One region of the Streptomyces albireticuli genome, then DNA from elsewhere that is predicted to be linked to it. Evidence: riboswitches for the same ligand, from Rfam matches in the RefSeq annotation. Region 1 holds a riboswitch; each other region holds the start of a gene.
The links. Region 1 has a riboswitch for cyclic di-AMP ahead of SMD11_RS29300 (C40 family peptidase). Riboswitches for the same ligand answer to the same signal wherever they lie in the genome.

Region 2: it holds a riboswitch for cyclic di-AMP, as region 1 does, so the genes downstream of both, SMD11_RS08630 (M23 family metallopeptidase) here and SMD11_RS29300 (C40 family peptidase) in region 1, are expected to answer to the same signal.
Region 3: it holds a riboswitch for cyclic di-AMP, as region 1 does, so the genes downstream of both, SMD11_RS20290 (transglycosylase family protein) here and SMD11_RS29300 (C40 family peptidase) in region 1, are expected to answer to the same signal.

The regions. Positions count from the first base shown of each region.
Region 1 covers NZ_CP021744.1:6,762,486-6,772,628, reverse strand. Annotated here, with positions in the region: gene nirB (nitrite reductase large subunit NirB) at 1-1,769, shown strand, start outside; partial or broken gene nirD (nitrite reductase small subunit NirD) at 1,766-2,092, shown strand; gene SMD11_RS29315 (nitrate/nitrite transporter) at 2,159-3,499, shown strand; gene SMD11_RS29310 (hypothetical protein) at 3,527-4,525, opposite strand; gene SMD11_RS29305 (S1 family peptidase) at 5,028-6,098, shown strand; gene SMD11_RS29300 (C40 family peptidase) at 6,198-6,671, opposite strand; cyclic di-AMP (ydaO/yuaA leader) riboswitch at 6,675-6,853, opposite strand; gene SMD11_RS29295 (carboxylate-amine ligase) at 7,186-8,268, shown strand; gene SMD11_RS29290 (sodium:proton exchanger) at 8,300-9,541, opposite strand; gene SMD11_RS29285 (helix-turn-helix domain-containing protein) at 9,915-10,143, shown strand, end outside.
Region 2 covers NZ_CP021744.1:2,082,164-2,092,306, reverse strand. Annotated here, with positions in the region: gene SMD11_RS08645 (DNA gyrase/topoisomerase IV subunit A) at 1-2,290, opposite strand, end outside; gene SMD11_RS08640 (M16 family metallopeptidase) at 2,514-3,863, shown strand; gene SMD11_RS08635 (M16 family metallopeptidase) at 3,881-5,248, shown strand; cyclic di-AMP (ydaO/yuaA leader) riboswitch at 5,444-5,599, shown strand; gene SMD11_RS08630 (M23 family metallopeptidase) at 5,613-6,419, shown strand; gene SMD11_RS08625 (GntR family transcriptional regulator) at 6,612-7,391, shown strand; gene SMD11_RS08620 (HPr family phosphocarrier protein) at 7,544-7,825, opposite strand; gene SMD11_RS08615 (bifunctional GNAT family N-acetyltransferase/acetate--CoA ligase family protein) at 7,947-10,143, shown strand, end outside.
Region 3 covers NZ_CP021744.1:4,681,269-4,691,411, reverse strand. Annotated here, with positions in the region: gene SMD11_RS20310 (Ppx/GppA phosphatase family protein) at 1-866, opposite strand, end outside; gene SMD11_RS20305 (DUF501 domain-containing protein) at 863-1,393, opposite strand; gene SMD11_RS20300 (FtsB family cell division protein) at 1,448-1,918, opposite strand; gene eno (phosphopyruvate hydratase) at 2,031-3,317, opposite strand; gene SMD11_RS20290 (transglycosylase family protein) at 3,652-4,404, opposite strand; cyclic di-AMP (ydaO/yuaA leader) riboswitch at 4,408-4,592, opposite strand; gene SMD11_RS20285 (transglycosylase family protein) at 4,854-5,897, opposite strand; gene SMD11_RS20280 (cytochrome P450 family protein) at 6,088-7,350, opposite strand; gene SMD11_RS20275 (DUF6479 family protein) at 7,515-7,946, opposite strand; gene SMD11_RS20270 (hypothetical protein) at 8,122-8,877, shown strand; gene SMD11_RS20265 (nucleoside triphosphate pyrophosphohydrolase) at 8,880-9,857, opposite strand; gene SMD11_RS20260 (SurA N-terminal domain-containing protein) at 9,967-10,143, opposite strand, start outside.

The DNA of each region.
Region 1 (10,143 bases):
CCGTGGGCGAGCGCGGCGGGATCGTCGTCGACGAGCGGTGCCGCACCGCCGACCCCGCCGTCCTGGCCATCGGCGAGTGCGCGCTGGCCGCCGACGGCCGCGTGTACGGGCTCGTCGCCCCGGGTTACGCGATGGCCGAGGCCGCCGCCCGCGAACTCACGGGCGCCGAGGGCTCCTTCACCGGGGCCGACACCTCCACCAAGCTCAAGCTGCTGGGCGTGGACGTGGCCAGCTTCGGCGACGCGCACGGCACCACCGAGGGCGCGCTCGACGTCCTGTACTCCAGCAGCCGCGAGGGCGTGTACAAGAAGCTGGTGATCGGCGCCGACGGCGCCCTGCTCGGCGGGGTGCTGGTCGGGGACACCGAGGCGTACGGGACGCTGCGCCCGCTGGCCGTCAGCGGCACCCCGCTGACCACACCGCCCGAGCGGCTGGTGCTGCCCGCCGCGAGCGCCCCGGCCGGGCCGGTGACGCTGCCCGACGAGGCGGTCGTGTGCTCCTGCCACCACGTGAGCAAGGGCGAGGTCAGGGCGGCCGTGCGGGACCGGGGCCGCGCGTCCGTCCCGGAGGTCAAGAAGTGCACCAGGGCGGGCACGGGCTGCGGCAGTTGCGTGCGGCTGCTGGAGACCGTGGTCGCCGAGGAGCTGGCGGCGGGCGGCATGGAGACCTCCCGGGGGCTGTGCGAGCACTTCGCGCTCACCCGCGCCGAGCTGTACGAGATCGTCCGGGTGAAGGGCATCACCGGCTTCTCCCGGCTGGTCGACGAGCACGGCACCGGCGAGGGCTGCGACGTCTGCAAGCCCGTCGTCGCCTCGATCCTCGCGAGCCTCGGCAACGGCCACATCCTGGACGGCGAGCAGGCCGCCCTCCAGGACACCAACGACCACTTCCTGGCCAACCTCCAGCGCAACGGCTCGTACTCGGTCGTGCCCCGGGTGCCGGGCGGTGAGATCAGCCCCGAGGGTCTGATCGTCATCGGGGAGATCGCCCGTGACTTCCGGCTCTACACGAAGATCACCGGCGGTCAGCGGATCGACCTCTTCGGCGCCCGGGTGGACGAGCTGCCGCTGATCTGGAGGCGCCTGGTGGACGCCGGCTTCGAGTCCGGGCACGCCTACGGCAAGGCCCTGCGCACCGTGAAGTCCTGCGTCGGCGAGACCTGGTGCCGCTACGGGGTGCAGGACTCGGTGTCCCTCGCCATCGAGCTGGAGCTGCGCTACCGGGGCCTGCGCGCCCCGCACAAGCTGAAGTCCGCGGTGTCCGGCTGCGCCCGGGAGTGCGCCGAGGCGCGGAGCAAGGACTTCGGGGTGATCGCCACCTCGGCGGGGTGGAACCTCTACGTCGGCGGCAACGGCGGCACGGCGCCGCGCCACGCCGATCTGCTCGCCGCCGACCTCGACCGGGAGACCCTGATCCGCACGATCGACCGGTTCCTGATGTTCTACATCCGCACCGCCGACCGGCTGGAGCGCACCGCCCCCTGGCTGGAGCGCCTGGAGGGCGGCCTGGACCATCTGCGGGCGGTCGTCATGGACGACGCGCTGGGCATCTGCGCCGACCTGGACGAGCTGATGGCCCGCCACATCGAGACGTACGAGGACGAGTGGGCGGCCACGCTGGCCGACCCCGACCGGCTGCGCCGCTTCGCCTCCTTCGCCAACGCCCCCGGCACCCCCGACCCGACCGTCCGCTTCGTCCCCGAGCGGGACCAGATCCGCCCCGCCCCGCCGGTGGTCGCCGGCGCCACCCTGGAGGTACGTACGCGATGACCGTGGAGATCCACGACGGGACGGGCTGGCGGCCCGTCTGCGACTGGGAGGCGCTCGTCCCCGGGCGGGGCGTGGCGGTGCTGGTCGGCGAGGAGCAGGTGGCCGTCTTCCGGGACCGCGGCGGCGCGGTGTACGCCGTCGGCAACCGCGATCCGTTCAGCGGGGCGTTCGTCCTCTCGCGCGGCATCCTCGGCAGCCGGGAGGGCGTGCCGGTGGTGTGCTCCCCCATGTACAAGCAGGCCTTCGACCTGCGGACGGGCAGCTGCCTGGACGAGCCGACCGCCCCGGACGGGAGCGCGGCGGAGGTGCCGGTCTGGCCGGTGCGCAGGAAGGCGGAGGGCGACGGGAAGGGGACCGGCGACCAGACGGGGGACGGCTCCGCGCGCGCGGTGCCCGGCGGGCGCCGGCGGCACGACATCGACGACTGGCGGCCGGAGGACCCGGGCTTCTGGCGGGAGACCGGTGCCCGCGTGGCCCGCCGCAACCTCGCCCTCTCCGTGCTCTCCGAGCACATCGGCTTCTCGGTGTGGAGCCTGTGGTCGGTGCTGGTCCTCTTCCTGGGGCCGGAGTACGGGATCGACGCGGCCGGGAAGTTCCTGCTCACCGCCCTGCCGACGGCGCTGGGCGCGGTCCTGCGGCTGCCGTACACCTTCGCGGTGGCCGTGTTCGGCGGCCGGAACTGGACGGTCGTCAGCGCGCTCCTGCTGCTGGTCCCCACCGTCCTGGCCGGGGTCGTGCTCGAACCGGGCGTCTCCTACGGCACGCTCCTGGCGGTGGCGTGCGTCGCGGGGGTGGGCGGCGGCAACTTCGCCTCCTCGATGGCGAACATCAACGCGTTCTACCCGCAGCGCCTGAAGGGCTGGGCGCTCGGCCTCAACGCCGGCGGCGGCAATCTCGGGGTCCCGGCGGTGCAGCTCGCCGGCCTGCTGCTGATGGCCGTGGCGGGCACGGGCAGCCCGCGGCTGCTGCCGCTCGTCTACATCCCGCTGATCGCCCTCGCGGCCCTGGCCGCGGCGCTGCGGATGGACAACCTCACCGCGCTGCGCAGCGACCGGCGGGCCATGCGCGACGTCTGCCGCGAGCCGCACACCTGGATCATGTCGGTGCTCTACATCGGCACGTTCGGCTCGTTCATCGGCTTCGGCTTCGCCTTCGGGCAGGTGCTCCAGGTGCAGTTCCACGACCACTTCGACACCCCGGTGAAGGCCGCGGGCGTCACCTTCCTCGGACCGCTGCTCGGCTCGCTGGTGCGCCCGGTGGGCGGGCTGATGGCCGACCGCTGGGGCGGGGCGAGGGTGACGGTGTGGATCTACGCGGCGATGGCGGCGGGCGCGGCGGCGGTGCTGGCCGCGTCACGGCGGGGCTCGCTGCCGCTGTTCGTCACCGGGTTCGTGGCGCTGTTCGTGCTCAGCGGGATCGGCAACGGCTCGACGTACAAGATGATTCCGGCGATCTTCCGGGCCAAGGCCGGGGCGGAGGTGGCGTCCGGCGCGGATCCGGAGGCGGCCGAGCAGCGGTCGCGGCGCCGCGCCTCGGCGCTGATCGGCATCGCGGGTGCGGTCGGCGCCTTCGGCGGCGTCCTCGTCAACATCGCCTTCCGCCAGTCCTTCCTGGCCTCGGGCAACGGCGAGGCGGCCTACCTGGCCTTCCTCGCCGCGTACGCGGTCTGCCTGGTGCTGACGTGGGCGGTCTATCTGCGGCCGTCGGACCGGCGGCTGCCGGGGGTCTGACGGAGGGTGCCGCCGGGGCCCCGGGCGTCAGAGCAGCGGGCGGCGCCCGTCGTGCCGCTGGAAGTAGTCCCGCAGGGCCGCGAGCTGGGGCGGTGCGACACCCGGGGCGAGGACGCCGAGGCGGATCTGCGGGTGCGCGAGGCGGGCGAGCTCGAAGGCGCGGACGAGGGCGCCGGGGTCCTCGGGGGCGGGTGCCGCGGCGGCGAAGTCGGTCCACCAGACGGGCTTGTCGCCGTCGCGGTACGCGCGCATCGCCTCGGCCACGGCCGGGAAGTTGGCCACCTGCCCGATGCCGGGGGGCGCCCCGGGGTCCTGGCGGGGGCGGAGGGCCAGCACGTCGAAGTGGTCGCGGGCGCCCGCGGCGTAGACGTCACGGACGAAGCGGTGGTCGGTGTGGCGGGGGCCGCCGAGCACCACCACGGCCCCGGGGTGTCCCGCCTTCAGGCCGGCCGAGCAGGCGCGCAGGAGGGCGGCGTAGCGCGCGGCCCGCTCGCCGGGATCGGTGACGCCGGTGGTGCCGGGGAGGTTGGGCTCGTGCCACACCTCCCAGGCGCGGACGCGGTCGCCGTAGGTGGAGCCCAGCCATTCCGCCCAGGGGCGGACGGCCTCGGGGTCCTCGGGGAAGCGCGCGGCGGGGTCGCGGGAGGCGGCGCCGGGGCGTGCCCAGGCCGGTGAGTCGTGGAGAGTGACGAGGACGCCGAAGCCGCGCTCCGCCGCCGCGTCGAGCACGGCGCCGAGGCGTCTGTTGTAGGGGTGGCCGGCGCGCGCCCGGCCGCGCCTGCGCTCGCTCTTGGGCCAGGACACGTCCACGCGGACGAGGCCGACCCCGTAGGCGCGCAGGGTGTCGAGGTGACGGTGGAAGGCGGACCGCGGCCGGCCGCCGCGCCAGTAGCCCCTGCCGGTCCCGGGGAAGCGTGCCCCGAGCGCGGGCGGCAGGGGATCGGCCGCGAGAGCCGGTGCGCCCGTGGGGGTGGTCGTGGCGAGAGCCGCTCCGGCGGCCGAGACGACGAAGGTACGGCGACGCATGCGGAGCAGCCTGGCACCGGCGGCCGCCGGTTCCGGCGCTCCGGAGCGGGTGTCACCCGTACAGGTGGAACGGGCGGGAGCGTGAAGCCCGTCGCGGGCGCGCGGAGCGCGGGCGCGGGGGCCCGGCCCGCCGGGCGCCGGTCGCCGTGACGGCCGCGCCGGCCCCCAAGAGCGGGCAAAGAGAGCGTCTCGCCGACGCCAAGGGGAGCGACTACCGGACAGGAGCGGTCCGGCCCGTCCGCTCACCGGTGGGCGAACCTCTTTACGCGTCCCTCCTGTTGACAGGGGTCACTCGCCCTTCCGTCCGTGGGGACGGAAGGGCGAGTGAGCCGTCCGGGCGCGCGACCGGATGTCGCCCTTGAACGCCGCCCGGCCCTCTGGTGACACTGAGGTCAATTGACATGGACGCGACCATTTCATCGGCCGTCGCGCCGTGCCCCCACCTCACGCACGACCTCCACGCCCGACATCGATGTCGGGCACTCCCCCACAGGAGGCACGAGTGAACCGTTCCCGCACCCCTGCCCGCCGCGCGGCCCTGGCCGCCGCTGCCGCCACCGTCCTGACCGCGACCGCGCTCACCCTGCCGAGCGCCCACGCCTCCCCCGGCCCGGCCACGCTCTCCGCCGGGAGCGCGGGCCGGCTCGCGCGGGACCTCACCGCGAGCCTGCCGGCGGCGGACACGGCCGGCGCGTACTACGACGCCGCGGCCCGCACCCTGGTCGTCGGCGTCCTCGACCGGGCGACCGCCGCGAAGGTCCGCGCCGCCGGGGCCGAGGCCCGGCTCGTCCGGCACTCGGCCACCGAGCTCGCGGCGGCCCGGAGCACCCTGAAGGAGCGCGCCGCGATACCCGGCACCGCCTGGTCGGTCGACCCGCGCCGCAACAAGGTCGTGGTCACCGCCGACAGCACGGTCGGGGGCGCCCGGCTGGCCCGGCTGGAGAAGGTCGTCGCGGGCCTGGGCGACAGGGCCGCGCTCAGAAGGACGTCCGGGACCTTCCGCCCGTACCTCATGGGCGGCGACGCCATCTGGGGCAGCGGGGTGCGCTGCTCGCTCGGCTTCAACATCACCAAGGGCGGGAAGCCGTACTTCCTCACCGCCGGACACTGCGGCAACGCCTCGGCGCAGTGGTCCGCCACCCAGGGCGGCCCCGTGATCGGGGTGACCGAGCAGTCGTCCTTCCCCGGCCACGACTACGCCCTCGTGCGCTACACCGCCTCCGTCGCCCACCCCAGCGCCGTCAATCTGTACAACGGCGGGAGCCAGCAGATCACCCGGGCCGCGGAGGCGACGGTCGGCGAGCCGGTGCGGCGCAGCGGCAGCACCACCGGCGTCAGCGGCGGCGAGGTGACCGGCCTCGACGCGACCGTCAACTACGAGGAGGGCCAGGTCGACGGTCTGATCGACACCACGGTCTGCGCCGAGCCGGGCGACAGCGGCGGCGCGCTCTTCGACGGCGGGACCGCGCTCGGGCTCACCTCGGGCGGCAGCGGTGACTGCTCGTCCGGCGGCGAGACGTTCTTCCAGCCGGTGACGGACGCCCTCCGGGCCTTCGGGGCACAGCTCCCGTGACCCCTCGGGGCTCCGTGCCGCCCCGGGGAACGGGCGCGGCCCCCGGCGCTCCTCACGGAGAGCCGGGGGCCGCGCCGTGGCGTGGCACCGTACGGGCCGTCAGTTGACGCGGCCGTACCAGACGCCGCTGCTCCAGATCTTCTCCATGCGGACGGACGCGCCCGGCTTGGGCGAGTGCCAGATCTTGTTGTCGCCGGCGTAGATGCCCACGTGGTAGACGTTGCTGCCGGAGTGGAAGAAGACGAGGTCGCCGACCTGGCGGGAGCCCGCCGAGAGGTGACGGGTCTTGTTGTACTGCTGGGCGGCGGTGCGCGGGAGCGTCTTGCCGGCCTTCTTGAAGGAGTAGAGCGTCAGGCCCGAGCAGTCGAACCGGTTGGGGCCGGCCGCGCCGTACTGGTAGGGCGAGCCCTTCTTGGAGGCCGCGACCTTCACGGCGGTCTGACCGGGCGTCGCGGCCTGGGCCTCGGATCCCACACCGGGCAGGAGCATCGACGCGGTCACGGTGGCCGCGGTGAGGACGGACGCGGCCACGGCCCGGGACTTGAGCGCCGGTATGCCAGGAATCGCAGACATGACAAAACCCTTCGTCATCCGCCTGCGAAAGATGACCTGTCGGGTTCGGGCTGTCGAAGTTGCCCGGTCACCTGAGTGACTTCACCCCAAGGACCACCGCCATCGTGGTCCGCCGTGCTTGGGTCTCCCGCTCCTGCCGATCCTTTTCGATCTGTCCGCACCCGGTACGGCGGCAGGACTCGGCGTCCGCCCGGGTCGCCCGCCTCGGTGACGGGATCTTGTGTTCGATCCAAGATCCTGCATCACGGAATGCCGGAATCCGGCGCCGGGAGGGGTTTCTGTGAACTTCTTCACTTCACGGCCATTCAGGGAACCGGGGTATGTTTTCGCACCACACGGACCTCGTAAATCCTTTTCTCGCAAGGAAGTTGCCGAGATGCCCGGAGACCGAAATCGCGTCACCCGACGCACCCCGGAGCCGGTATCCGCAGAAGGGTCCGGCGTCTTTGCGACAGAAACCCGGGACGGCCCCCGTGCGCGGTTCGCCGGGAGGGCGCGGGGGTAGCGATACGGCATGCTCACCCTAGGGATCGAGGAGGAGTATCTTCTGCTCGACCCGGCCACCGCGCTGCCCGTACCGATGGCAGAACAGGTCTGTGCGGCGGTGGACCTGGAGCCGGTCGTCCACGAGCGGGAGATTCAGCCGGAACTGTTGCAGGCCCAAGTGGAAGTTGCCACTCCGGTCTGCTCGGATCTGGCGGAGGCGAGCAGGCATCTGCTGCGGCTGCGTCACGCGGTGAGTTCCGCCGCGAAGCGCACCGGGTGCCGCATCGCCGCGAGCGGGACCGCGCCGCGAGCCGGGCTGGCCCCCGTGCCCGTGACGCGCAGTCCCCGCTATCTGGCCATGCACTCCGTGGCACCGCAGCTCGTCGACGAGCAGCTGGTCAACGGGATGCATGTGCATGTCGCCATCCCCGACCGGGAGGTGGGCGTAGGCGTACTCAACCGCGTCCGGCCCTGGCTGCCCGTCCTGGTGGCCATGGCCGCGAACTCCCCCATGTGGCACGGCCAGGACACCGGCTTCGCCAGCTGGCGCACGGTGGTCTACAGCCGCTGGCCGGTCAGCGGCCCGCCCCCGCACTTCACCGATCTCGCCGACTACGAAGAGCGAATCCAGGCGCTGTTCGTCGCCGGCGCGATCACCGACCGGGGGCAGCTCTACTGGCAGGCGAGGCTGTCCGACCGCTACCCCACGATCGAGGTCCGCTGTCTGGACGTCCAGCTGCGGGTCGACGACGCCGTCATGTTCGCCGGGATCGTCCGGGCCCTGGTGGCCACGGCCATCCGGGACGAGAAGACGGGCCCGCTGCTCACCCCCTGCACCCCCGAGCTGCTCAACGCCTCGAACTGGCACGCGGCGCGGTACGGGCTGGACGGCGTGCTGGTGGACCCCGAGGGCAGGCGCCGGGGCGCCGACGCCGTGGTCCTCACCCTTCTCACCCACATAGGACAGGCCCTGGAGGAGTCGGGCGACACCCGGCAGGTGAGCTCCCTGGTCCACCGGCTGCTGCGCCGAGGCACCCCGGCGGACCGGCAACGGCGCGTCCTGGCGTCGGACGGCATCAGGGCGCTCACGGATCTGATCACCGAGCCGTGAGCCGGGCCCGGCGGGCCCGCGCGCACGGGGCTCAGTAGTGCGGATCCTCCTCGATCCGCCCGCCCAGCGCGCGGGCGGTGGCCGGGAGCTCGCGCAGCCGGGTGGTCAGCAGCAGGGCCGCGAGGCCCAGATAGACATAGGTCAGGACGAGGCGCGCGGACTCACCGGGCAGCGCGAACTGCACGGCGAAGAGCACGAAGAGGCAGCCGGCCTGCCACCGCGCGAACCGCAGGTCCAGCAGGACCACGACGGCCAGGACCGTCTGGGCCGCCGTCAGCGCGACCTCGTCCACCTGCCTCGTCACCAGCGGGAGCGCGGCCCCGCCGCCACCGGCGGCGTGGGCCAGGGGCAGGCAGCCCACCAGCAGCGTCCACTGGTTGACCTTGCTGGACAGCAGAGCGCCGAGGCCGTCGCCGGCCCGCAGCCGCCAGGCGAAGACGACGGCGACGAGCAGCTCCGGCGCCTCCGAGGCCAGCGGGGCGAGCCACTGCACCAGCACGAAGCGGTCGATGCCCAGCGAGGCCCCCGCCTCGACCAGGCCGTCGGCGAACGGCTCGGCGCAGGCGAAGACGACGGCCGCCGCGCCGGCGAAGAGCGTCGCCGTGGTCACCCGGCGGGTGGTCCGCGGCAGCGCGGCCAGCCGGGCCGGCACCCCGATCAGCTCCTCCATCTCCCCCGAGGAGCACTTGCCGATGCGGTACAGGTAGTAGCCGTACCAGGGGATCAGCACGAGCGGCACGTACCAGGCGATCTCCCGGGTGAGCGGCATCACGAAGGCGAGCACGGCGGCCACCGCGAGGAAGGCCACGTCGATCCGGCGGTGCGGTTCGAGGGTGATGCCGACCGGCGGCGCGCCCCGGCGGCGCAGGGCGAGCGCCGCGGCGAGGGCGACGAGCGGCCAGCCGACGCCCACGAGGAGCCGGTTGGCGCCGGTCATGTTGGCCGCGGCGTAGGCGGCGTAGGACGGGTCCGACCCCGCGGCGTAGGCGAAGTAGAGGTCCACGGCGTATTCCGGCAGGACCGCGATGAAGGCCAGCAGGGCGAGGGCGAGCGCTCCGGCCATGTCGGCGCGGGCGGTCTCGGCGGCCCACATCAGCAGGAGCGCCGCGGAGAGCACGCCCAGCCCGAAGACGGCCACCGCCCAGCCGGGCGCGAGTCCGGTCCCGCTCAGCCGCACGGCGACGGCGGGCAGCGCGCCGGCACAGGCGGCGCCGATCCGTACGGCGGCCGCCGCGGCCGACGGCACCGCGGTCCGCCGCTCCTCGTCGCCCATACCGCGGATCTATCAGCAGACGGTGCGGGAGGGACGGGGACAGCCCGGCGCGGGTTCCCGCGCCGCCCGTTCGGCCGAGACCGGCACCCCTCGCGCCCCGTGGTCCATAACGTCGCGCGGGGCAGCTGGCGGCGGATGTTCCCCGTCCGCTGCCGGCCCGGACGGTCGGTCAGCGAACGAATGCGGTGCTCCCTTCGCCGCCGTCCCGGCCGGGTCGACGCTGATCAGGTCAGCGGCACCCCCGTGACTGCTGACCCGTACGTAGATCATGCAGCAAGGATGCGATCATTTCTGTCGAGAACTTTTCATTGGAAAAATTCTCCTATGAAATCGGCTTCCTCTGCGGTGCCGGTCGTGATATTAGGGGTGCACCGTGGACAAGGAAGCACTACAGGATCTGCTGCGGGGCCGGCGGGCCCGGATAGCCCCGGAGGACCACGGCCTGGCCCGGCCCTCGCGGCAGGGGCGGCGCGCGCCGGGGCTGACGCAGAGCCAGATCGACCAGCTGCTCCACCGCACCTACGGCACGTTCAACCGGCTGGAGACGGGCGCGTACCCCAACCCGCCCGAGGAGCTGCTGCGCGACGTGGCCCGGCTGCTGG
Region 2 (10,143 bases), 4.7 Mb from region 1:
AGCGCTGACAGCGCACACCGCCCGTCGCCCGGCCCTTGCGCGGGTACTGGTCGAAGGGCGTCAGCTTCGCCGTCGTCTCCGAGGCGCCCAGCAGGGTGCCCGCCGCGCCCGCGACCGTGATCACCACGGCGTCCGCCGCCGGGTCGACGGCCGTGAAGGAGATCACCTTCGCTCCGGCGGTGAGCTTGATGCCGGCCATGCCGCCCGCCGGGCGGCCCTGCGGCCGCACCTGACCGGCCGGATAGCGCAGCAGCTGGGCGTCGTCGGTGACGAAGACGAGGTCCTCCTCGCCGGTGCGCAGCTCGACCGCGCCGACGACGCGGTCGCCGTCCTTGAGGGAGATGACCTCCAACTCGTCCTTGTTCGCCGGATAGTCGGGGACCACGCGCTTGACGACGCCCTGCTCCGTGCCGATCGCGAGGCCCGGCGAGGACTCGTCCAGGGTGGTGAGGCAGACCACGCGCTCGCCGTCGTCCAGCGACAGGAACTCCGTGATCGGGGCGCCGCCCGAGAGGTTCGGCGCGGCCGCCGTCTCCGGCAGCTGCGGCAGGTCGATCACCCGCAGCCGCAGCAGCCGCCCGGTCGAGGTCACCACGCCCGCCTCGCCCAGCGCCGTCGCCGGCACCGCCGAGGCGATCACGTCGTGCTTGACGCGCTTGGCCTCCCCGGAGCCGGGCGTGAAGGGCTCGCCCGAGGCTGTACGGGCCAGCAGGCCGGTGGAGGACAGCAGCACCCGGCACGGGTCGTCCGCGACCTGGAGCGGCACGGCCGAGGAGGGGGCGCCCGCCGACTCCAGCAGCACGGTGCGCCGGTCGGTGCCGAACTTCTTCGCGACGTCCGCCAGTTCCCCGGAGACGAGCTTGCGGAGCTCCGCGTCGGACTCCAGGATCCGGGTCAGCTCCTCGATCTCGCCCGTCAGCCGGTCGCGCTCCGACTCCAGCTCGACGCGGTCGAACTTCGTCAGGCGGCGCAGCGGGGTGTCGAGGATGTACTGCGTCTGCACCTCGGAGAGGGAGAAGCGCGCGATCAGGGCTTCCTTGGCCTGCGCGGCGTTATCGCTCGATCGGATGATTCTGATGACCTCGTCGATGTCGATGAGCGCCACCAGCAGGCCCTCGACCAGGTGCAGCCGGTCGCGCCGCTTGCCGCGCCGGAACTCGCTCCGGCGGCGGACCACCTCGAAGCGGTGGTCGACGTAGACCTCCAGCAGCTCCTTGAGGCCCAGGGTCAGCGGCTGGCCGTCGACCAGGGCGACGTTGTTGATGCCGAAGGACTCCTCCATCGGCGTCAGCTTGTAGAGCTGCTCCAGGACGGCCTCGGGGTTGAAGCCGTTCTTGATCTCGATGACCAGGCGCAGGCCGTGCGAGCGGTCCGTGAGGTCCTTGACGTCGGCGATGCCCTGGAGCTTCTTCGAGCCGACCAGGTCCTTGATCTTGGAGATGACCTTCTCGGGGCCGACCGTGAAGGGCAGCTCGGTCACGACCAGGCCCTTGCGGCGGGCCGTCACGTTCTCCACGGCGACCGTGGCGCGGATCTTGAAGGTGCCGCGGCCGGTCTCGTAGGCGTCCCGGACGCCGCCGAGACCCACGATCCGGCCGCCGGTGGGCAGGTCCGGGCCGGGGATGAACCGCATCAGCGTGTCGAGGTCGGCGCCCGGATGCTTGATGAGGTGCCGGGCGGCGGCGATCACCTCGCCGAGGTTGTGCGGCGGCATGTTGGTCGCCATGCCGACCGCGATCCCGGACGCGCCGTTGACCAGCAGGTTCGGATAGGCGGCGGGGAGGGCTACGGGCTCCTGCTCGCTGCCGTCGTAGTTCGGCGTGAAGTCGACGGTGTCCTCGTCGATCGACTCCGTCATCAGCGACGTGGCCGAGGCCATCCGGGCCTCGGTGTAGCGCATGGCCGCGGGCGGGTCGTCGTTGCCCAGCGAGCCGAAGTTGCCGTGGCCGTCGACCAGCGGCACCCGCATGGAGAACGGCTGGGCCATGCGCACCAGGGCGTCGTAGATGGAGGCGTCGCCGTGCGGGTGCAGCTTGCCCATCACCTCGCCGACGACCCGGGCGCACTTCACGTACGAACGGTCGGGGCGCAGGCCCATCTCGTTCATCTGGAAGAGGATGCGGCGGTGGACGGGCTTCAGTCCGTCCCGGGCGTCCGGCAGGGCCCGGGAGTAGATGACCGAATAGGCGTACTCGAGGAAGGAACCCTGCATCTCGTCGACGACGTCGATGTCGAGGATGCGCTCCTCGAAGTTCTCCGGCGGCGGGGTCTTCGTGCTGCGGCGGGCCATCGCGGCTGCGGCTCCTTCGATCGATTGCCGAGGCAGGGTTCTGACGCGGACCATTGTGGCCCGCCCCACCGACATCGCCGACCGCGACCCGTCCGTAAGAGCGGACCGCCCCGGGAACTTCGCCAGATGTCAGCGCGCTTGCATACAGTGACAGCACTGTTCATCACGCGAGTCATCGCGGACCATCGCGAGATTTCAAGCGATCGAAGGGACGTACATGCCCATGGGTCACACGGCCACGCAACAGGCCGGTTCCGGCGGCCTGACAGCGACCGAGCACCGGCTGGCCAACGGCCTGCGGGTGGTGCTCTCAGAAGACCATCTGACCCCCGTCGCCGCCGTCTGCCTCTGGTACGACGTCGGCTCGCGCCACGAGGTCAAGGGGCGCACCGGGCTGGCCCACCTCTTCGAGCACCTTATGTTCCAGGGCTCCGCCCAGGTCAAGGGCAACGGCCATTTCGAGCTGGTGCAGGGCGCCGGCGGCTCGCTCAACGGCACCACCAGCTTCGAGCGCACCAACTACTTCGAGACCATGCCCGCCCACCAGCTGGAGCTCGCCCTCTGGCTGGAGGCGGACCGCATGGGCTCGCTGCTCACCGCCCTCGACGACGAGTCGATGGAGAACCAGCGCGACGTCGTCAAGAACGAGCGCCGCCAGCGGTACGACAACGTGCCCTACGGCACGGCCTTCGAGAAGCTGACGGCCATGGCCTACCCCGACGGCCACCCGTACCACCACACCCCGATCGGCTCCATGGCCGACCTGGACGCCGCCTCCCTGGAGGACGCGCGCGCCTTCTTCCGGACGTACTACGCGCCGGGCAACGCCGTGCTGTCGGTCGTCGGCGACATCGACCCCGAGCAGACGCTCGCCTGGATCGAGAAGTACTTCGGGTCCATCCCCGCGCACGACGGCAAGCAGCCCCCGCGCGACGGCACCCTCCCCGACGTGATGGGGCAGGAGCTGCGCGAGGTCGTGCGCGAGGAGGTGCCCTCGCGCGCCCTGATGGCCGCCTACCGGCTGCCGCACGACGGCACCCGTGAGGCCGACGCCGCCGACCTGGCCCTCACCGTCCTCGGCGGCGGCGAGTCCTCCCGGCTGCACAACCGCCTGGTCCGCCGCGACCGCAGCGCCGTCGCCGCAGGCTTCGGGCTGCTCCGGCTCGTGGGCGCGCCCTCGCTCGGCTGGCTGGACGTCAAGGCGTCGGGCGGCGTGGAGGTCCCGGACATCGAGGCCGCCGTCGACGACGAGCTGGCCCGCTTCGCCGCCGAGGGCCCGACCCCGGAGGAGATGGAGCGCGCCCAGGCCCAGCTGGAGCGCGAGTGGCTGGACCGGCTCGCGACCGTCAGCGGCCGCGCCGACGAACTGTGCCGCTTCGCCGTGCTCTTCGGTGACCCGCAGCTCGCCCTGACCGCCGTGCGGCGCGTGCTGGACATCACCCCGGAGGAGGTGCAGGCGGTCGCCAAGGCCCGGCTGCACCCCGGCAACCGCGCCGCGCTGGTGTACGAACCGACCGCCCCCGAGGCCGCCGAGGCCGATGTGACCGCTGAAGAGACGGAGACGGCCCAGTGAGCGACGCCGCGGCCACCATGACCTTCCACCCGCAGCCGCAGCCCGGCGCGCCCACGCCGTGGGCCTTCCCGGCCCCCGAGCGCGGTCAGCTGCCCAACGGCCTGACGGTGCTGCGCTGCCACCGCCCCGGCCAGCAGGTCGTCGCCGTCGAGATCAACCTCGACGCGCCCCTGGAGGCCGAGCCGGCCGGCCTCGACGGCGTCTCCACCATCATGGCGCGCGCCCTCTCCGAGGGCACCGACAAGCTGACGGCCGAGGAGTTCGCCGCCGAGCTGGAGCGCTGCGGCGCCACCCTCGACGCGCACGCCGACCACCCGGGCGTCCGGATCTCCCTGGAGGTCCCGGCCTCCCGGCTGGTCAAGGCGCTGGGTCTGCTCGCCGACGCGCTGCGCGCCCCGGCCTTCCCCGACGGCGAGGTCGAGCGGCTCGTCCGCAACCGCCTGGACGAGATCCCGCACGAGCTGGCCAACCCCGCCCGCCGGGCGGCCATGGCCCTCTCGGCGCAGCTCTTCCCGGCCGACTCGCGGATGTCGCGCCCCCGTCAGGGCACCGAGGAGAGCGTCGAGCGCATCGACGCCGCGTCCGTGCGGGCCTTCTACGAGGCGCACGTCCGCCCCGTCACCACCACCGCCGTTGTCGTCGGCGACTTCACCGGCGTCGACCTGGACGCCGCGCTCGCGGACACCCTCGGCGCCTGGACGGGCTCTCCCGCGGCCCCCCGGCAGGCCCCGCCCATCACGGCGGACGACACGGGCCGTGTGGTCATCGTGGACCGGCCGGGCGCCGTCCAGACCCAGCTGCTCATCGGCCGGATCGGCGCCGACCGGCACGACCGGGTCTGGCCCGCCCAGGTGCTCGGCACCTACTGCCTCGGCGGCACCCTCACCTCCCGCCTGGACCGCGTCCTGCGCGAGGAGAAGGGCTACACCTACGGCGTCCGGGCGTTCGGCCAGGTGCTGCGCTCCACGCCGGACGGCACGGGCGCGGCCATGCTGGCCATCAGCGGCTCGGTGGACACCGCCTCCACCGGCCCGGCCCTCGACGACCTGTGGACCGTGCTGCGCACCCTCGCGGCCGAGGGTCTGACGGACGCCGAGCGCGATGTGGCGGTGCAGAACCTCGTCGGCGTCGCGCCGCTGAAGTACGAGACGGCGGCGGCCGTCGCGGGCACGCTGGCCGACCAGGTCGAGCAGCACCTCCCGGACGACTTCCAGGCCCGGCTCTACGAACGTCTCGCGGCGACGGGCACGGTGGAGGCCACGGCGGCCGCCGTCAACGCCTTCCCGGTCGACCGGCTCGTGACGGTCCTCGTGGGCGACGCCGCGCAGATCGCGGAGCCCGTGAAGGCCCTGGGCATCGGCGAGGTGACGGTCGTCACCGGCTGACGCTTCGTCAGGAAGTGGGGAGGCGCGTGAGGTCGGCGAGACCCACGCGCCTCCCTTATGTCCGATTTAGTGGAGTGGTTGCACGTCTGGCATGTGGCGTACGCCACAAAACGTGAGTTCTGTTTGCCGTTCGAATCGGGCGCCGTTTAGCGTCAGGGCGGTTGTCCGTCAGATGTGAGTCGCATCCGCGGCCCCGGGCAACCATCGCCGAGTCCCCGTACGGCGCGAGCCAGGGGAGCCGGGGACCCACATGTCCCTGGGGTGAATCGGGTCCCTTTCCGGAGGGAGCCGTAGGAGACCTTCCTGCTCCGAACCCGTCAGCTAACCCGGTAGGCGAGAAGGAAGGAAAGGAATAGCCGCACCTATGGCGTTCACTCGTGCCACCGGGAAGCACCGTCGTCCGAGCCGCGCCGTGCGCACCGGCGCGAACATCGCGGGCATAGCCACCCTGACGGCCACCGGCGTCGTCGCCGGCTTCGCCGCCCCCGCGCTCGCCGCCACCACCGACGACGCCCCGCGCGCCGAGGACACCGGCCTCACCCAGGCCATCGTCATCGGTGAGGACACCGCCACCCGCGTGGGCGAGCAGGCCGAGGTCCAGCGCAGCTCCGCCGAGGAGACCAGCGCCCGCCTCCAGGCCGAGGCCGAGGCGAAGAAGCAGGCCGCCGAGACCAAGAAGCTCGCGGACGAGGCCGCCCGCAAGGCCGAGGCCGAGCGCAAGGAGCAGGAGCGCATCGCCCGCGAGGAAGAGCGCAAGAAGCTCAACGCCTACGTGTCGCCGATCGAGGGCTCGTACGTCTCGACCTCGTACAAGGCCTCCAGCGGCCTGTGGTCCTCCGGCAGCCACACCGGCGTCGACTTCCACGCCGAGTCCGGCACGTCGGTCCGCTCCGTCGGCGCGGGCACCGTGGTCGAGGCCGGCTACGGCGGCGCCTACGGCAACAACGTCGTCATCAAGCACAACGACGGCACCTACACCCAGTACGGCCACCTGTCGTCCATCGGCGTCAGCGCCGGCCAGACGGTGACCGCGGGCCAGGAGATCGGCATCTCCGGCGCCACCGGCAACGTCACCGGCCCGCACCTGCACTTCGAGGCCCGCACCGGCCCCTCCTACGGCTCCGACATCGACCCGGTGGAGTACCTGCGCTCGCACGGCGTCGGCATCTGACACCCGCGCGCACCGCGTCGTTCCACGAAGGCCCCGGCCCCCGGCCGGGGCCTTCGTGTTGGCCAAAACATATCGATGAAATCCTCGGCGCCATCGGAAATCGCGGGCCGCTGCAATAGAGTCGTTGACCAGGCGTCAATCGGCCGCGTTTCGCGGGGGTCAATGCGGAGGTTCACCCATGCGGGGCCGTACGTGAACGGCGATGGTAAAGCGGCACCGAACGGCGGCCGCATTTCGGCGCACGCGGTCTGCACGGCGATCCGCGACGACATCGTCACGGGCGTCTTCCCGCCCGGTGGCCGGCTCACCGAGGAGGTCCTCGCCCGCCGGTACGGCGTCTCCCGGGTGCCCGTGCGCGAGGCGCTGCGCACCCTCGCCTCCGAAGGCTTCGTGACCACCCGCAGGCACGCGGGCGCCTGTGTCGCCGAGCCCACCGAGCAGGAGGCGGCCGATCTCATCGAGGTCCGGGCGCTGCTGGAGCCGCTGGGCGCCGCGCGGGCCGCGCAGCGCCGTACGGAGGCGCACCTGAAGGTGCTGCGCGGCCTGGTCAGGCTCGGCCAGGAGCGGGCCCGCGGCGGCCGCACGGGCGAGCTGCGCCCCTTGGACGACTGGTTCGACGAGACGCTCGCCCAGGCGTCCGGCAGCCCCAGCCTCGCGGCCCTGCTCACCCAGCTCCGGCTCAAGATCTCCTGGGTGTACGTGCCGGAGCCGCCGGCCCGGCCGGTGGTGGCCTGGGACACCTGCGCGGCCCTGGTCGACGCCGTCGCGCGCGGGGACGCCGACCGGGCGCGGGCGCTCGCCACGGCCCGCGCCGACCGGGCGCCCGGCGCCTACCGGCTGCGGAGCGCGTCCCGGCCGCGGCACGCCGGGGGCCCGGAGCGGCCGCCGGCGCAAACGGACCGGGAGCACCGGAAACAAACCCCCGGACAAAGCCCGAAACAATCTGTGCACACGGCGAGCGCACGTTCTTAACAATTGGCTGCTATTCCCGCCCGGCGGGAAGGCCGGAATTCCTCCGGCGCGCGCACCGGAAACCGGTGCGGGAAGGAAAGCCCGGGAACGACAGCGGGGCCGCGGCGGCCTCGATCGGCCGCCGCGGCCCCGCCGCGCGCGATTCCCGTGAATCAGACGGTCTCCGGGAGCTCCTCGAGACCCTCGGCGACCAGCTTCGCCAGACGGTCCAGGGCGGCCTCGGCACCCTCGGCGTCGGACGCGAGCACGATCTCCTCGCCACCCTGGGCGCCCAGGCCCAGCACGGCCAGCATAGAGGCGGCGTTGACGGGGTTGCCGTCGGCCTTGGCGATCGTCATCGGGACGCCGGCGGCGGTCGCCGCACGAACGAAGATCGACGCCGGACGGGCGTGGAGGCCCTCGGCCCAGCCGACGTTGACGCGGCGCTCAGCCATGGTGTTGCCCTTCAAGTCGTAAGGAGTTGTCTAGACCAGTGTTGCACAGGGGCGAACGTGCTCCTGGTTCACCCCGGACGGCCCTAGGCGGGTTGTCGGCGCCCGGCCTTACGCTGACCCCATGCAGACGCCGTCCGAGCAGGTGTATCCGGCCCACTGGGAAGCCGACGTGGTGCTGCGCGACGGCGGTACCGCGCACCTCCGCCCCATCACGGCCGACGACGCCGGGCGGCTGGTCAGCTTCTACGAACAGGTCTCGGACGAGTCGAAGTACTACCGCTTCTTCGCCCCCTATCCCCGCCTCTCCGACCGGGACGTGCACCGCTTCACCCATCACGACTACGTCGACCGGGTCGGGCTCGCCGCCACCGTCGGCGGCGAGTTCATCGCCACCGTCCGCTACGACCGGATCGACCCCCGCGGCCTGCCCTCCTCCGGCCCGGCCGACGAGGCGGAGGTCGCCTTCCTGGTCCAGGACGCCCACCAGGGCCGCGGCGTCGCCTCCGCCCTGCTGGAGCACATCGCGGCCGTCGCCCGCGAGCGCTCCATCCGGCGCTTCGCCGCCGAGGTGCTGCCCGCCAACACCAAGATGATCAAGGTGTTCACGGACGCCGGCTACACCCAGAAGCGCAGTTTCGAGGACGGCGTCGTCCGCCTGGAGCTGGACCTGGAGCCCACCGACCGGTCCCTCGCCGTGCAGCGCGCCCGCGAGCAGCGCGCCGAGGCCCGCTCCGTCCACCGCCTGATCGCCCCCGGCTCCGTCGCCGTCGTCGGCACCGGCCGCGAGCCCGGCGGGATGGGCCGGGCCGTGCTGCGCAATCTGCGCGAGGGCGGGTTCACGGGCAGCCTGCACGCGGTCAACCGCGCCTTCCCCGAGGGCGGCTCCGTCCTGGAGCCCGAGGGCGTGCCGGCCCACCGCTCGGTCCTCGACATCCCCGGCCCGGTCGACCTCGCCGTCGTGGCCGTCCCCGCCGAGCAGGTGCCCTCCGTCGTCGCCGAGTGCGGCGAGCACGGCGTCCAGGGCCTCGTCGTCCTCTCCGCCGGCTACGCCGAGAGCGGCGCCGACGGCCGCGACCGGCAGCGCGAGCTGGTCCGCCAGGCCCGCTCGTACGGCATGCGCCTCATCGGGCCCAACGCCTTCGGCCTGATCAACACCGCCCCGGGCGTCCGGCTCAACGCCTCGCTCTCGCCCGAGCTGCCCGCCGCCGGCCGGCTCGGCCTCTTCAGCCAGTCCGGCGCCATCGGCATCGCCCTGCTGTCCGGGCTGCACCGCCGCGCCGCCGGCCTGGTCGGGGTCTCCACCTTCGTCTCCGCCGGCAACCGCGCCGACGTCTCCGGCAACGACTTCCTCCAGTACTGGCACGACGACCCGGACACCGACGTCGTCGTCATGTACCTGGAGTCCATCGGCAACCCCCGCAAGTTCGCCCGGCTCGCCCGGCGCACGGCGGCCCGCAAGCCGGTCGTCGTCGTCAAGGGCGCCCGGCACGGCGGCGCCGCGCCCACCGGGCACGCCGTCCCCACCACCCGCATCCCCGACGCCACCGTCTCCGACCTGCTGCGGCAGGCCGGCGTGATCCGCGTCGACACCGTCACCGAGCTGGCCGACACCGGGCTGCTGCTCGCCTCCCAGCCGCTGCCGGCCGGTCCCCGCGTCGCCATCCTCGGCAATTCCGAGTCCCTCGCCCTCCTCACCTACGACGCCTGCCTGACCGACGGCCTGCGCCCCCAGCCGCCGTACGACCTGTCGACGGCCGCCGAGCCGGAGGACTTCCGCGCCGCCCTGGCCCTGGCCCTCGCGGACGACGAGTGCGACGCCGTCGTCGTCACCGCCATCCCCTGGGTCGGCGAGGCCTCCGCGGCCGACCTCGCGCGGGCGCTGCGCGCCGCGGTGGCCGCCGCCCCGGCGGCGAAGCCGGTGACGGTGGTCCATCTGGAGATCCCGGGCCTCGCCGAGGCCCTCGCGGCTCCCGAGGGCGGGAGCGACGGCGAAAGCGCCGGCAGCGGCGGTGACGGCGACGGGGAGCGCCCGGCCCCCGCCGTCCGGATCCCCGCCTACCCCGCCGCCGAGCGTGCCGTACGGGCCCTGGCCGAGGCCGTGCGGTACGCCCGCTGGCGGCGGCTGGCCGCCGAGCCCGGCAAGGTGCCCGAGTACGACGACATCGACGAGGCGGGCGCCGCCGCCGACATCGACGTCCTGCTCGCCGCCCACGGCGCCGTGCCCGGGACCTCGCCCACGGAGCCCGCGGACCCCCGCGCCGTCACCCTCTCCGCCGCCGACACCCAGCGCCTGCTCGCCCGCTACGGCATCGCCGTGC
Region 3 (10,143 bases), 2.1 Mb from region 1:
ATGATCGAGCGCAGCACGAGCGCCCCGGCGGCGATCACGTCGACCCGGCCCGGGTGCATCACGGGGATCGCCGCACGCTGTTCGTGCGTCGACGTCAGCAGCTCGTCGGTGATCTCTTGCACCCGTTCCAGCGAGATACGGGAGTGGTGGATCACCGACCAGTCGTACTCCTGGAGGCCGAGGGCGATCGCCGCGACCGTGGTGACCGAGCCGGCCAGCCCCACGAGCGTCTTCGCCTCGCCCAGCGGAACGGTCTCCTCCGCGAGGTCCAGGGCGGCCTCGATGTCCGCCTTCATCGCGGCGATCCGGTCGGCCGCCGGCGGGTCGGACACCTCGCCGTCCCGCACCAGATGACGCTCCGTCATCCGGACGCAGCCCACGTCCACGCTGCGCGCGGCCCGCACCCGGTCCTCGCCCACGACGAACTCCGTGGAGCCGCCGCCGATGTCGACCACCAGATACGGCTTCGCCAGGTCGTCGCGGCCGGTCAGCTCCTTGGTCGCGCCGGTGAAGGAGAACTCCGCCTCCTGGTCACCGCTGATCACCTCGGGCTCCACGCCCAGGATCTCCACGACCCCGCGCACGAAGTCCGCGCGGTTCTCCGCGTCGCGCGAGGCGGAGGTCGCCACGAAGCGGGTGCGCTCGGCCTTCAGCTCGCGGATGACCCCGGCGTACTCCCGGCAGGCGGCGAAGGTCCGCTCCAGGGCCTCGTCGGCCAGCCGGCCGGTGCGGTCCACGCCCTGGCCGAGCCGGACGATCGTCATCCGGCGGTCCAGCTCGGTGAGCTCCCCGGTGGCCGGATCCAGGTCGGCGACCAGCAGGCGGATGGAGTTCGTGCCGCAGTCCACCGCGGCGACGCGGGTCACTTCTCGTCACCTCCGCAGGGGCTCACGCACGGGCCCTTCGCCCACCACTCGGGGAGCATCGCGAGGGCCTCGTCGCCCAGCGGGTTCACGCCCGGGCCCGCGGCCAGCGAGTGGCCGACGAGGACGTGCAGGCACTTCACGCGGTCCGGCATGCCGCCCGCGCTCGGGAAGCCCTCCAGCACCTCGATCGCGTCGCGGCGCGTGATGTAGTCGTCGTGCGCCGCCTGGTAGGCGGCGGCCAGCTCCGGGTCGGTCTTCAGGCGCGCCGTCATCTCCTTCATGACGCCGTCCGCCTCCAGCGTGCCGATCGCGGAGGCCGCGCGCGGGCAGGTGAGGTAGTACAGCGTCGGGAACGGCGTGCCGTCCTCCAGCCGCGGCTGGGTCTCGACGACGTCGGGGTTGCCGCAGGGGCAGCGGTGGGCGATCGTGCGCAGCCCGCGCGGCGGGCGGCCCAGCTGCTCCTTGAACGCGGCGATGTCCGCGTCGGTGGGCTCGGTGGGCTCGGTCTTCGGAGGAGGGGTGTCCATGTGCTCGCTCGTGCTCGCTCGTACTCGGTCTCGGATCGGGGTCGGGGGTGCGGCTCAGGGTGTGTCGGCGTCGGCGGTGTCCACGCCGTCCCAGAGGTTGCTGTACCAGGGGCGGTCCGCGGCCCCCTGGTCCTCGGGCCGCTTGGCGTCGCCGCTGCCGTCGACCACGCTGTAGCCGGTCTCGCCCTCGCGTACGTAGTGCAGGTGTTCGCGCGCCTGCTGCTCGACGTAGGCCGGGTCCTCCAGGCGCGCCTTGTGGTCCAGCAGCTCCTGGACCTGCTCGCGCGCCCGCTCGGACTGGCGCCGCTGGTCGGCGATGTCCGAGCGCTGGGTGACCCACTGGCGCATGGGGTAGGCGAGGGCGACGACCAGGGAGCAGACGACGAGCGCGAGGAGCGCCGCGCGGCCGGTCAGCCGGCTGCGGCGGGGCGGCTTGGCGCGGTAGACCCGGGCCGAGGGCCCGTTGACGAGCACCGTGCCGAGCGCCTTGAGCTTGGTCGCGGTGGAGAACCGGTCAGCCACCACATCGCCTCCCCGTTACGAACGTACGTCCCCGGCCACGGTACGGGACCGTGGCCGGGGACGTAGTGAGGCTGTCGACTCTCCCGGGGGAGTTTTCTCAGCCCTTGCCGTTCGTTCAGTTCGCGGAGCGGAACCGCGGGAAGGCGCTGCGGCCCGCGTACACCGCGGCGTCGTCGAGGATCTCCTCGATGCGCAGCAGCTGGTTGTACTTGGCGACACGCTCGGAGCGGGCCGGGGCACCGGTCTTGATCTGGCCGCAGTTGGTGGCGACGGCCAGGTCGGCGATGGTGACGTCCTCGGTCTCGCCGGAGCGGTGCGACATCATGCACTTGAAGCCGTTGCGCTGGGCCAGCTCGACGGCGTCCAGGGTCTCGGTCAGCGAGCCGATCTGGTTGACCTTGACCAGCAGGGCGTTGGCGGCGCCCTCCTCGATGCCGCGGCCGAGGCGCTCGGGGTTGGTGACGAACAGGTCGTCACCGACGATCTGCACCTTGTCGCCGAGGCGCTCGGTGAGGGTCTTCCAGCCGTCCCAGTCGTCCTCGAACAGCGGGTCCTCGATGGAGACCAGCGGATACGCGGCGACGAGCTCCGCGTAGTAGTCGGTCATCTCGGCGGCCGAGCGGGACTTGCCCTCGAACTCGTACGCGCCGTCCTTGTAGAACTCGGAGGCGGCGACGTCGAGCGCGAGCGCCACGTCCTGGCCGGGGGTGTAACCGGCCTCCTTGATGGCCTCGAGGATGAGGTCGAGGGCCTCGCGGTTGGAGCCCAGGTTCGGGGCGAAGCCGCCCTCGTCGCCAAGGCCGGTGGACAGGCCCTTGCGCTTCAGGACGGCCTTGAGGGTGTGGTAGACCTCGGTGCCCCAGCGCAGCGCCTCGGAGAAGGACTCGGCGCCGATCGGCGCGATCATGAACTCCTGGATGTCGACGTTGGAGTCGGCGTGCGACCCACCGTTGAGGATGTTCATCATCGGAACGGGCAGCAGGTGCGCGTTCGGGCCGCCGAGGTAGCGGAAGAGCGGCAGGTCGGAGGCCTCGGACGCGGCGTGCGCGACGGCAAGGGAGACGCCGAGGATGGCGTTGGCGCCGAGCGAGCCCTTGTTGTCGGTGGCGTCCAGGTCGAACATGGCCTGGTCGATCAGGCGCTGCTCGGTGGCGTCGTAGCCGACGAGCTCCGGGCCGATCTGCTCGATGACGGCCAGGACGGCCTTCTCGACGCCCTTGCCGAGGTAACGGTTCTTGTCACCGTCACGGAGCTCGATGGCCTCGAAGGCACCGGTCGAGGCACCGGACGGCACGGCGGCACGGCCCGTGGAGCCGTCGTCGAGGCCGACCTCGACCTCGACCGTGGGGTTGCCTCGCGAGTCGAGGATCTCGCGAGCTACGACGACGTCGATGGACGGCACGAGGGTCTCCTTCGTGTGTGTCTGGAGTTCTGCACCCCGAGCCTAACGGGCCCCGGAGGCTCCCCCTGCCGTTGGACCGGTTTCCCGGGCCGGGAAGCCGGAAAAAACAACACAAACGCCGAGATCAGGGGACGAATGTCAAGGGTGTTCGCTCAGCGGTGAAGGGAGCGGGGAACCGCCCGTGGCCGGGCGGCGGTGCGCCGGGAAACGGCGGAAGCCCCGCTCCGGCGCGCGCCCGGGGGCGCGGCGGAGCGGGGCGACCGCTGCGATCGGTGTCCGGCCGGCGACGGGTGAGCGTCCGGCCGGGCGGCGGCGGGGCGTGGCGCCCGCCGGGTCAGCGCAGGTGCAGCTGCTGACCGACGAAGATCAGGTCGGCGTCCTCGACGACGTCCTTGTTCAGCTCGTGGAGCTTCTGCCAGCCGCCCTTGACCTTCTCGGTCTCGGCGATCTTGGCGAGGGTGTCGCCTTCCTTGACCTGGTACTCGCCGTCACCCTTCTTGAAGGACCCCGAGGCGGAGTGCTTCGGGGCGGCCGGCTTCGGCGCGGGGGCCTCGTCCTGGTCGTCGGCCTGCGGGGCGACGTACTTCGGGGCGCTCTGCTTCGGCGCGGTCCGCTTGGGCGCGGCCTGGCGCTCGCTGCGGTCGGCGTGCGACTTGGTGGAGGTGCCGCGCGAGGACTTGGCGGTGCTGCCGGAGTCGGACGTGTCGACGTCGGCCTTGGCGCCACCCGGGGTCAGGCCGGGCACGGCGCAGCCCCAGGCACCCGGGCCCTGCATGGCGAGCAGCTTCTCGGCGACGGCGATCTGCTGGCTCTTGGTGGCCTGGTGCGGGTACGCGGCGTACTGGCCGCCGCCCGCGGCGTCCCAGGAGGACTTCGAGAACTGGAGGCCACCGTAGTAGCCGTTGCCGGTGTTGATGGACCAGTTGCCACTGGACTCGCACTGGGCGACCTTGTCCCAGGTGGAGACGGAGGCGGCGTTCGCGGAGGTGGCGATCATCAGCGGGGCGGCGACGGCCGCGCCGGTGACACCGGCGAGCGTGACGATGCGGACGGCCTTGGACGGACGACGGTGCTTGCCCTTGGACATGAGTCGTTTCCTCACCGACGCCTACGAGGTGAGCTGTCGGGTTCGGGCTAGTGAGTTCGCCCGGCCGGTCGTGCGAGCACTCCCGGCTTCACCCCAAGCCGTTCCGGCCTCCCCCGGTCACCGACCGACGGAATCCGTTCCGGCGCCTACCTTGGTTCCCCCGCTCCTGCCTACGGCGCTTAACGCGACGACTCCGCCGGCCGCCGGCAGGATTCGGCGTGGCGACCGTGGTGCTCGCGGTGGCGAGCGGTCACGACGGTAAACACAGTCGGCCGGAGGGTTCAAACCCCTCTTTCCAGCCACAGTTGCCTCTGGTTACCCATGGGAACCCGACATTTCCGCAGGTGAGGGCGGGTGCGGAAAGTCCGGGAGGATGCCGTTCCGCCGAAAAGCAACGAGACCCATGTCTCACTTTCGACTGGAACGGACATTCCCCCCGAACTGCCGCGCTATTTGCCCATCTCAAGCCTCTGACCAGGAAGGATCAGATCCGGATCCTTGCCGACCACCTTCTCGTTGCGCTCGTAGAGCGAGTGCCAGCCACCCGTAACGGAGTGCTTCTCCGCTATCGCTGACAGATTGTCACCGGGACGCACGGTGTAGTCGCCGGCCGCCGGCACACCCGGGCGCGCCTCGTCGCCGCCCCGGGACGGGCGCTGCTCGTCGTCCGAACGCGGCGGATCCGCGCGGTGCTTGCCCGTGCCCTCCCCGGCGGGGGCGCCGGGCGTACGGGAGTCCGCGGGGCCGGGCGTCGTGCCGGGGGTGCCCGTGGGCGGGTTGACGGGGGCCGTGGGGATCGCGGTGGGGTCGTCGGTGGGCGCGCCGCCGGGTCCGGCGTCCGGCCGTCCGCTCGCGGGGGCCGAGGGCGAGCCGGAGGGGGTCCGCGACGGGGATCCGTCGCCCTTGCCCGGCTCCCCGGAGCCGGAAGGCGTTCCGCTCGGGGCGGGTGCCGACGGGGACGGCGAGGAGGACGGCGTGGAAGGCTTCGACGGCTCGGAGGGCTTCGGCGACTCGGAGGGCTTCGTCGGCTCGGACGGCTTCGTCGGCTCGGACGGCTTCGACGACGCGGGCGACTCGGAGCGGTCCGTCGACGGGGACGGCGAGTGCTCCGGCGCGCGCGGGGCGGGAGACTCCGGCCGCGAGGGGTCCTTCGTGCTCCCGGGGTTCACGTCCGGCGCCCGGCCGCCCTTGCCGAGACCGGCCGCCGCGCCGCAGTTCTGCCAGGCGCTCGGGCCGCTGCCGTTGAGGATCTTCTCCGCGACGGCTATCTGCTGGGACCGGCTCGCGAGGTCGGGGCGCGGGGCGTACACCCGGCCGCCGTTCTGCTCCCAGAGCTCCTGGGTGAGCTGAAGTCCGCCGTACGAGCCGTTGCCGGAGTTGGCGCTCCACATGCCTCCGCTCTCGCACTGCGCGACGCGGTCCCAGGTCGGGGCGTCGGCCGCGTGGGCGCCGGTGGCGGCGAGCAGCGGCATGGCGATCGCCGATCCCGTCACCCCCGCGGCGACCACGATGGCGGGTGCCTGGCGGGGTCTGCGATGTCGACCGTTCCCGGAGCGCATGCGGTGGCCTCTCGTGTGGCGGCGGATATGGTCGTCGAAGATAGCGACGGCCCCCGGGAGTCACAAGCCGGTGTAGCGCAGGTCACGCGCAGATCACGTGCGGGGCACGTGGTATGACATGGGGTCATTTTTCGTGCGCCGTGAACTCCACCGGAAGCGTGCGCAGTCCGCGCATGATGAGCCCGCCGCGCCACCGCAGTTCCTCCGGATCGGCGGCCAGCCGCAGGTCCGGCAGACGGCGCAGCAGTGTGGCGAGGGCCGCCTGGCCCTCCAGCCGGGCGAGCGGCGCGCCCAGGCAGTAGTGGATGCCGTGGCCGTAGCCGAGGTGCTGGTTGTCGCGGCGGGCGAGGTCGAGGGTGTCCGGGTCGGCGAACCGCTCGGGGTCACGGTCGGCGGCGGCGAGGACGACGAGCACGGGGTCGCCCTCGGCGACGCGCTGCCCGCCGATCGTCAGGTCCTGGGTGGCGAACCGCCAGGTGGCGAGCTCCACCGGCCCGTCGTAGCGCAGCAGCTCCTCGACACCGGTCGCGAGCAGGCTCTCGTCGCCCTCGGCGAGGGCCCGCTGGAGCCGCGCGCGCTGCTCCGGATGGCGCAGCAGAGCGTAGGTTCCGTTACCGATCAGGTTCACAGTTGTTTCGAAACCGGCGAAGAGGAGGATGAAGGCCATCGCCGCGGCCTCGTTCTCCGTCAGGTGCTCACCGTGGTCGCTCGCCCGGATAAGGCCGGAGATGAGGTCTTCTCCCGGGTTCTCCCTCTTACGGTGGATCAGTTCCGCCAGATAGGTGCGCATCCGCTTGACCGCGCGGGCGACGCCGCCGCGCGGCCCGCCGCCGTGGCGGATCATCATGCCCGCCCAGTCGCGGAAGTCGTCCTGGTCCTCGCGCGGCACGCCGAGCAGGTCGCAGATCGCGTAGATGGGGAGGGGAAAGGCGAACTCGTGGATGAGGTCGGCCTCCCCTCTCTCCGCGAAGCCGTCGATGAGCTGGTCGGTCAGCTCCTGCACGCGGGGCGCGAACTCCGCGACCCGGCGCGGGGTGAAGGCCTTGGACACCAGCCGGCGCAGCCGGGTGTGGTCCGGCGGGTCGATGTTGAGCAGGTGCGTCATCAGATTGGCGCTGCGCTCGCCGGGGATGCCGACCTTGCCCTTGCCGTGGGCGGACTCGGAGTGGTGCACGGGGTTCTTCGAGAGCCGCTGGTCGGCGAGGGCCTGACGGGCGTCGGCGTACCGGGTGACCAGCCAGGCCTCGACACCGCTGGGCAGGGCGGTGCGGTGCACGGGGGCGTGCTCGCGCAGCCAGGCGTACGCGGGGTACGGGTCGGCGGCGAACTCCCAGGTGAAGAGGGGAGGCGCGGGAGCGGGGGCGGGCGAGGCGGTCTTGTCGTGCACGCTCCGACGCTACTAGGGCGGGGCGGGCGGGGCCGCCCCGCGCCCCTGGGACCCCGCCCGGGCCCCGGCGGAAAGGGGCGTACCGGGTGACGGGTCCCGGCAGGAAGGGGCGTTCCGGGTGACGGGTCCCGCGCGGCGGCACGCCGGCGGCGCACCCGGCGGCCTCAGTGGTGGCCGGGCCCGCCGCTGCCGAAGCCGCCGCTGCTGCCCGGGTTCCACTTCTTGCGCTCCTCCGACAGCTCCTCCGGGTGGCTGCCCGGGTTCTGCACCTCGTGCGGGAGCACCCGCTCCCCCTCCGCCTCCGGATGCAGCTCGTGCGACTCGCGGTGCTCGGTGACATAGCCGACCGTGCCCTCTTCGTCGTTGTGCCCGGGCCCGTGGTCGGGCGACGTCGGCCCGGTCTCGTGCTCCTGCCGCGTCTGCCAGGCGCCCATCCGGCGCTGCGGCGCGGAGGTCGGCGGGGGCTCCTGGTCCCGCTTCCGGAAGCCCTTGACGACGGCGACGATCAGCAGCGCGACCACGACGATGCCGACGATGAACTGGATGATGCCCCCCGCCCAGTGCGGGGCGGCGAGGACTGAGTACTCGATGCGCATGGGACTCGGGTACCCGGAGGCCGCCCGGACAAGTCGGTACCTAGGCCGAACGGGTGCCCGAGCGGGGGTGGGCCGACCCCGAAGTCATACTTACGTTCGACATTCGGGTCATTTGATGATCTTGCCGCCCAGGCCGCTCCGGCCGGCCGCGGATCCGTTTCACTAAGGAACAACCGTGCACGTTCACCCCCGCCGGTTCGCGGTCGCCACCCTGGCCGCCTCGACGCTGCTGCTGGCCACCGCCTGCGACGGCGGCTCCGGCAGCGGTTCCGGCTCCGGCTCCGGCTCCACGTCGAGCCCCGGGAACAAGGCGAAGCCGAGCAGCGCCCCGGCCCCTCTCACCCCCGCCCGCGCGAAGGACGCCCTCATCGGCGCCACGGACCTGCCGGCCGGCTGGAAGCTGGAGGAGAACGCCGTCATCGACAAGACCATGGGCGCCACCGACGAGATGCTGGAGAAGGCCCGCGCCCAGTGCGCGCCCCTGGTGACCGTCATCAATTCCGGCCGCCTGGAAGCGGACTACAAGGCCAACCTCCAGCAGGTCTTCGTCAAGCAGGGCGACGAGACCAACATCAGCCAGGACGTCAGCGGCTACACCCGCGAGCAGGCCGGGAAGGCCATGGCCGCGCTGCGCACGGCCGTCGGGAACTGTTCCTCCTTCAGCGCCACCATGAAGGGCAAGAAGGCCACGGTCACGGTGAAGGGGCTCGACGTGGCGAAGGCCGGCGACGACTCGCTCGGCTACACGGTCACCATCCTCGTCGGCGAGTACGCCATGGACTTCGACTTCGGCACGGTGCGCAGCCGCGGTGCCGTCACGACGGTCCGCAACAACTGGGGTGCCAACGGCGACCGCGGCAAGGAGGCCTTCACCAAGGGCCTCGCCAAGGCCGCCGAGAAGCTGACGGCGGCCGCGGCCGGGACCGCCTGACCTCAGCCGGCGGCGCCGCCCCGCGCCGACTCCGCGGCCACGATCGCGTCGCGGTAGGCGCGCGCGGCGGCGCGCAGCGCGGTCTCCGGCTCGACGCCGGACGCCTCGGCCCGCGCCGCCAGGGCCAGCAGCTCGTAGCCGATGCCGGACCCGGCCGGAAGGGCGACGTCCAGTCCCTCCGTACGGGCCCGGGAGGCCAGCTTCGCCGCGAGGGCGAGCGCCGGCTGACCCAGCGGGACGCCCTCGGTCACCGAGACCCGGCCCTTCTCCTCCGCCTTGGCGCGCAGCCAGTGCGCCTTGACCTCCTCCGGGGTCCCGGCGGTCTCCTCGCCGAAGACGTGCGGGTGGCGGTGGATGAGCTTGTCGACGATCGTGCCCGCCACGTCGTCGATCGCGAAGGGCTCGTCCGGGTCGTCCTGGGCGATCCGGGCGTGGAAGACGACCTGGAGCAGGACGTCGCCGAGCTCCTCGCGCAGCGCCTCCCGGTCCCCGGTCTCGATGGCCTCCAGCATCTCGTACATCTCTTCCAGGCCGTACTTCGCCAGGTCCTCGTGGGTGCGGATACCGCTCCACGGGCAGGCGCGGCGGATCCGGTCCATCACCTGGACGAGGTCCAGCAGCCGGGCGCCGGGCAGGTCGTACGAGCCGGGGAGCAGCTCCAGGGAGGGCATCGCCTCCCGGCCGGAGCCGGCCAGCCGGGCCAGCCCGTCGGTGAGGGCCGACTCGCCCTCGGCGGAGGTGAGCACGACCGCGCCGCGGCCGGTCAGGCAGTAGTCGACCAGCTCGCGGGCGGTGGCCGAGCCCTGCTCCACCTCGATCCCGGCCTCGCGCAGATAGGGCAGCTGCGGGTGGCCGGGGTCGCCGCACAGCACCCGGTCGGCGGCGCGCAGCGCCTGCCAGGCGGGCCAGGACAGCAGGCCCGGGGCGACCCGGTGGCTGGTGGTGAGCAGGACGATGCGGCCAGGTACGGACTCGTTCACACGGCCGAGCCTAGGCGACGCGGGGGGCGAGGGCCCAGACGTGCCGGATCGGGGGCGGCTTTCCGGGCCTGAGGTGCCGGTGCCCGGGCCCGGGCGCCGGCACCGTGGCTCAGGCCGGGCGCTCCGCGACGGGCGCGGCGGCGCGCAGCCAGGGCTCCTTGGCGGGCTGCGCCGTGCCGCGCTTGGAGTCCCAGGTGCCGTAGCGGGGGTTGACGTCGACGTTCAGGGCGTCGGAGGTGCGCATCAGGAGCTGGTTGGTCCGCTCGGTGCCGAACCGGGCGTCGAG